Regions from separate parts of the Nocardioides ginsengisegetis genome, predicted to be linked through region 1. Evidence: riboswitches for the same ligand, from Rfam matches in the RefSeq annotation. Region 1 holds a riboswitch; the other holds the start of a gene.
The links. A riboswitch is a leader RNA that binds a small molecule or an ion and turns the genes downstream of it on or off. The one in region 1 is predicted to bind thiamine pyrophosphate.
Positions count from the first base shown of each region.

Region 1 (3,230 bases):
GTGACGACCTCGACGACGTCGCCGTCGTGGAGAGCGGTCGCGGGGTGCCGCTCGCGCGGGACGACCTCACCGTTGACGGCGACGGCGACGCCCCGCCAGTCGGCGAGGAGATCGGCGACGGTGCTGCCGGGCTCGAGGGCGCTGGGCTCTCCGTTGAGGGTGATGCTCATGGGCGGATCCGTTCGTCGAGGAGGCGGCGGGGGTCAAGGGCGGCGTGGACCAGGCCGTGGTCGAGGTGGTCGGCGACAAGGCGGGCGGTCAGCGGCGCGAGCAGCACGCCGTGCCGGAAGTGACCGGCCGCGAGCACGACGGCGGGGTCGTGGGTGGGGCCGACGAGGGGCAGGTGGCCGGCCGTGGCCGGCCGGTCCCGGGCGAGCACCTCCGTGAGCTCGGCGCGGTCCAGGCCCGGCACCAGCTCACGCGCGGCCTCGAGCAGCCGGGCGATGCCGCCGATGGTCGCGACCGGGGGCGCGTCGTGTTCCTCCGAGGTCGCGCCGATCACGACCTCACCACCGCGTCGGGGCACGACGTAGACCGGGACGCCGTGCACCCAGCCGCGCACCGTGCGGGCCGGTGGGTCATCGGTGCGGGCCCGGGCGACCTCGCCGCGGACGCCGTGCACGAGGTGGGTCCAGGGTGCGGGCAGCCGGGCGCCGGTGGCGACGACGGTGACGTCCGGGGTCGTGGCGTCGGCCACCGGCCGGACGGATACGCGCGCCAACAGGGCCGCGACCACGGCCCGTGGGTCGACGCTGTGGTCGCGCGGCAGCAGCGCTCCCCCGGCGACGCGGGCGGACAGGGTGGGCTCGAGGCGCCGTACGGCGGCCGCGGCGAGGACGTCGACCCGATGGCCGTGCGCGGCCAGCAGACCGACCTGCCGCTCCACCTCCTGAAGGTCCCCGGCATCACGTCCCACCAGCAGCGTGCCGGCGGTCGCGAGTGGCACGCCGAGGTGTCCGGCCCAGTCCGGCCACAGTGCGAGGCTTGCCATCCCGTGGCGGAGGATCTCCTCCTCGCCGTGCCACACCTCGCTGGAGGGGCTGAGCATCCCCGCCGCGGCATGGCTGGCACCCAACCCCGGCGCGGGGTCGACGACCTCGACCGCGTGGCCCCGGACGAGCAGCTCCTCGGCGCAGGCCAGGCCGATGATCCCGGCCCCGAGGACCCGGACCCGCATCAGGCGACCGCTGCCACGAGCTCCTTCGCGGCTGCGACCGGGTCGGGCGGCCGCCAGATCGAGCCGATCACGGCGACCCCGTGGGCGCCCGCCGCACGCACCAGGGCGGCCCCAGCCGCATCGATGCCCCCGATCGCGATCAGCGGCAGCACTCCGGTGGCTGCGGCGACCGCGGCCACGCCCAGGGGGTCGGGCAGACCTGCCTTGGAGGCCGAGGCGAACACCGGACCGAAGCCGGCATAGTCCGCCCCCCAGTCACGGGCCGCCACGACCTCCGCACGGGAGCGGCAGGTGGCCCCGATCAGCAGTCCCGGTGCGATCCGGCGCGCATCGGCCACCGGCAGGTCCGTCGCACCAAGGTGAACCCCCGCGGCCCCCGCGACCAGGGCCACGTCGACCCGGTCGTCGACGACCACGAGGGCGCCGTACTCCTCGACCGCGGCGCGGACTGCGCGGGTCAGGGCCAGCAGCGCACGGTCGTCGACCGCCTTGGCGCGGACCTGGAAACCCGTGACGCCCGCCGACGCAAGGGCCGGCAACACGGACAGGTCGTCGGTGGCATCGACCAGACAGAACAGGCGTGGCAACAGCACGGAACGCTCCTCGCTTCCTTCGCCGGCATGACCCGGATCAGGTTCGACGGTCGGAGCGGAACAGCTCCCTCTCAGCTCGCTGCCGCGAGCTCCCGTGGTGGTGCAGAAAACGTAGCGCACACGGGGACGACGCAGATCGGCCCGTCCAGAACGCGGCCGTGCTCGGGCCGGGCACGGACTCCATCTACGTAGCCGAATACGTAATCCCCCGGTCGTGGACGACGGCCTGTCGACCTTCACTGGAATCACGACGAACAGCACCCCGACCCAGGAAGCGAGGCAGCCATGACCCCCCAGACCAGCACCGCAGAGACCACCCGGCTGCGCTCGATCCTCCTGGACCTGGCCCGGCACCAGGACGACCTCGCTGCCACCGAGGCCGCGGTCACGCCGTACTGGTGCCCCTGCCCCCCGAGCGTCCTCGGACACCGCACGGCCGCGGCCGCGCTGCGCGCCCAGGCCGACCTGGTCGCGTGAGGAGCCGGAGCCATGCACACGGTCCTCCCCCAGAACGAGAAGTACCTGAGCGACGTCTTCGGCTCGCACCTGCGTGACGGGGCGTGCGTCCTCGATGTCGAGCGCGAGGTCGGCTACGTGCGCCTCGAGTTCGGCACCCGGCGCGGTCCCGACTCGGCGTACTGGGACGGCTGGTTCTCCGTCACCCGCACCCGGGACGCCCACCCCCTGAGCGGCAAGATCATGAACGGCCCGATGGTCCAGCTGATCGGCAGCGCGTCATGACCTGGCACACCGCCACCGTCCCGCCCACCGATCTCGCGGCTGCTCTGGCCTCGATCCAGCGCGTGCACGGAACCGTCATCAGCTCCAGGCCCGAGCCGGACGGCATCCACCTCACCTGGACGACCTCGTCGGCCTCTGGCGGGAACCTCCGATGACCACTCAGGCCGACTACATCAGGTTCGCCGCTCTCGGCGACTCAGCCACCCTCGGTCTTGACGACCCGGTCGACAGGGGCTGGCGCGGTTGGGCCCGCCTCCTGTCCGACGCCATCGCCACCGCTCACCAGGTGTCGTTCTGCAACCTGGCCCTGCCCGGCGCGACCGTGTCCGAGGTCCGTGAGCACCAGCTACCACTGGCACTGGCCCACCGCCCGGTCATCGCCTCGCTCGTGGTCGGCCTCAATGACGCCATGCGCTCAACGTGGGACGCGCGACGGATCCGTGAGGACCTGCTCCATTGCGCACGCGAACTGGCCGAGTCGGGAGCGATGGTCATCACCGCCCGGTTTCACGACCACGGTAGGGCCATCGGCCTCCCCGGGTTCCTGGCTCGCCCCCTTGCCAGGCGGATCGCCGAGCTCAACGGGATCTACGACGAGGTCCACGAGCTCTACGGCGTGCTGCGCATCGACCTGGGCCCAGACGGTGCCGCCGCCCACCGGGACTTCTGGGCCCATGACCGGCTCCACCCCTCCGAGCTCGGGCATCGCCACGTCGCGG
Region 1 is NZ_JACGXA010000001.1:809,945-813,174, reverse strand. Features, by position in the region: gene thiS (sulfur carrier protein ThiS) at 1-170, opposite strand, end outside; gene FB382_RS03820 (FAD-dependent oxidoreductase) at 167-1,177, opposite strand; gene FB382_RS03815 (thiamine phosphate synthase) at 1,177-1,770, opposite strand; TPP riboswitch at 1,767-1,876, opposite strand; gene FB382_RS03810 (hypothetical protein) at 2,056-2,247, shown strand; gene FB382_RS03805 (hypothetical protein) at 2,260-2,511, shown strand; gene FB382_RS03800 (SGNH/GDSL hydrolase family protein) at 2,663-3,230, shown strand, end outside.

Region 2 (3,230 bases), 810 kb from region 1:
GGGCAGGTGGTCGGCGGTGGCGGGCCGGTCCCGGGCGAGGACCTCGATCAGCTCGGCCCGGTCCAGGCCCGGCACCAGCTCACGGGCCGCCTCGAGCAGCCGGGCGACCCCGCCCAGGGTCGCGACCGGGGGCGCGTCGTGCTCCTCCGAGGTCGCGCCGATGACGACCTCACCTCCGGGCCGCGGCACGACGTAGACCGGGACGCCGTGCACCCAGCCGCGCACCGTGCGGACCGGTGGGTCGTCGGTGCGGGCCCGGACGACCTCGCCGCGGACGCCGTGCACGAGGTGGGTCCAGGGTGCGGGCAGCCGGGCGCCGGTGGCGACGACGGTGACGTCCGGGGTCGTGGCGTCGGCCTCCGCCCGGACCAGCACCCGCGCCAGCAGCGCCGCGACGACGGCCCGTGGATCGACGCTGTGGTCACCGGGCAGCAGCGCTCCCCCGGCGACGCGGGCGGACAAGGTGGGCTCGAGGCGGCGCACGGCGGCCGCGGACAGCAGGTCGCCGCGCACGTCGTGCGACGCCAGCAGCGCCACCTGCCGCTCGACGTCCTGGAGGTCACCGGCGTCGCGTCCCACCAGCAACGTGCCCGTCGTCGTGAGCGGTACGCCGAGGCGTCCGGCCCAGCCCGGCCATAGCGCGAGGCTTGCCATCCCGAGGCGGAGGATCTCCTCCTCGCCGTGCCACACCTCGCTCGAGGGGCTGAGCATCCCCGCCGCGGCATGGCTGGCACCCAGCCCCGGCGCGGGGTCGACCACCTCGACCTCGTGGCCCCGGACGAGGAGCTCGTCGGCGCAGGCCAGGCCGATGATCCCGGCCCCGAGGACCCGCACCCGCATCAGGCGACCGCTGCCACGAGCTCCTTCGCGGCGGCGACCGGGTCGGGCGGCCGCCAGATCGAGCCGATCACGGCGACCCCGTGGGCACCGGCCGCGCGGGCGAGCGCGGCACCGGCCGCGTCGATGCCGCCGATGGCGACCAGCGGCAGCACTCCGGTGGCTGCGGCGACCGCGGCAACGCCCAGCGGCTCGGGCAGGCCCGCCTTGGAGTCGGAGGCGAAGACGGGACCGAAGCCGGCGTAGTCGGCGCCCTGCTCGCGGGCGGCCACGACCTCGGCCCGGGACCGACAGGTCGCGCCGACGACGAGGCCGGGCGCGATCCGGCGCGCGTCGGCCACCGGCAGGTCCGACGCACCGAGGTGCACGCCCGCGGCCCCCGCGGCCAGGGCCACGTCGACCCGGTCGTCGACGACCACGAGGGCGCCGTACTCCTCGACCGCGGCGCGGACCGCGCGGGTCAGGGCCAGCAGGGCGCGGTCGTCGACCGCCTTGGCGCGGACCTGGAAGCCCCCGACGCCGGCCCGGGCGAGGGCCGGCAGCAGGGACAGGTCGTCGGTGGCGTCGACCAGACAGAACAGGCGTGGCAACAGCACGGAACGCTCCTCGCTTCCTTCGCCGGCATGACCCGGATCAGGTTCGACGGTCGGAGCGGAACAGCTCCCTCTCAGCTCGCTGCCGCGAACTCCCGTGGTGGTGGTTCGCAAAACGTAGCGCAACCGATGGCGAGGCGATGTGACCTGTCCGATTCGCGGATCTCCCGCCTACCAAAACACGACCGTGGCATTGCCGCGGCGAGATTCAACCCTGGTCCCGCAGCGAACTCGACGTGCCCAACGCCCTCGAGCCGGGCACGTCTCCGTAGCGAAGTACGTAGTTCTCCGGTCGCGCCCAAAGCCCGCTGGGCGTTCAGTGGGAGCAGTCCCCCACACACCCCGACGCGGAAGGCGAGGCAGTCATGAACATCGATCCGTCCGACACCAGCATGGCCAGGCAGCTGCGCTCGATCCTGCTCGAGCTTGCCCGCCGCGAGGACAGTCGCGCGGCCGACGAGGCTGCGGCCACGCCGTACGGGTCCCCCGGTCCGGCCACCATCCTCGGCCACCGCTCCGCCGCGATGCTGCTGCGCGCAGAGGCCGACCACCTCCTTGCGGGCTGAGGAGGCGTCCCCATGTTCGTGCTGCCGGAAAACGAGAAGTACCTGCGCGACGCGTTCGGCTCTGCACTCCGTGACGGGGCCTGCGTTCTCGACGCCGACCACGAGGTCGGGTACGTCCGCCTGGAGTACGGCACACGACGCGGACCTGACTCGACATACTGGGACGGCTGGTTCACCGTCGCCCGCACCCGCCGCGGCCACCCGCTCCGCGGGAAGGTGATGAACGGGCACCTCGTCCAGCTCATCGGCGGTGCGGCATGACTCGGCACTCCAGTGCCGTGCCCGACGATGCGGCGCCCGCTGAGCCCTGCCACTGTCGTGGCGATTCAGGGCACACCCGTCGCTGGACCAGACCATGCCTGTGCAGCAAATCACCTACTCATGGGTATGCAATGGATCGCAATAGATTCCAGGCCGTGCCCAACCTCGTCAGCGACCAGCGCCTGCAGTGCGCGGTCTGTTCGGCGATGGTGCCCGAACTCCTGATGCCGCTGCACAGCGCATGGCACGAGGACGACGGGGACAGGAACGTCCGCACGCCCGTCACAACGCTCCACCACGAGCCCGGAACCCCAGCAGTCCACGCGCCGCTGCGACGCAGCGTCGGACGCTAGCCCCGGGCCCCACCAGCTGCGGTGTGCCGTCACGACCTCTCTCGAGGCGGCACACCGCAATCCACCCACCCGATCTGCCGCACTTGGTCGCAGGAACCGATGATGATCCGTGCCCGCTGCCTCATCCAGGTCGTCTCGACCATCGGGTGGCCCTTGTTAAGCACCGTGGCCGCCGGCATCGCGCGACGCGTCGGCGTCGACCGTCCTGACGCGCTGACGGTCAGCCCCCACTCTCCGCCTTCATAGCGGGCACCCGACGCGAGTCACCCGCGTCGCCCCGCGGATCCCGGCCCTCATGCCACGTTCGGGGAAGATCACTTAGGTCGCTGGAACCTGCACCCAGCAAATCTCGCACAACTTCACGCCCCCGGCTCATCGGCGATGGCCGCTACCGGTGGCACGGACACCCACACGCAGCCGTGCCCGTCAGGGCCGTTCGATAGAAGGTGCAGTAGAAGTGCTCGCCGTCGGCGCACTCAACCGACGCCTGGAAGTGTGGTCGTTCATTCGTCACGATCGGGTCCTACTGCAGGGAGTCAAGATGGTCGGGTCCCGAGATCGAGGTTCCGAGACCCCGATGGCGCACCGGATGGAGCAACACGCCAGCTTCCCGCGTACTC
Region 2 is NZ_JACGXA010000001.1:1,619,012-1,622,241, reverse strand. Features, by position in the region: gene FB382_RS07670 (FAD-dependent oxidoreductase) at 1-840, opposite strand, end outside; gene FB382_RS07665 (thiamine phosphate synthase) at 840-1,433, opposite strand; TPP riboswitch at 1,430-1,539, opposite strand; gene FB382_RS07660 (hypothetical protein) at 1,796-1,996, shown strand; gene FB382_RS07655 (hypothetical protein) at 2,009-2,257, shown strand; gene FB382_RS07650 (hypothetical protein) at 2,413-2,610, shown strand.
Region 2: another riboswitch for thiamine pyrophosphate. It lies ahead of FB382_RS07665 (thiamine phosphate synthase); the one in region 1 lies ahead of FB382_RS03815 (thiamine phosphate synthase).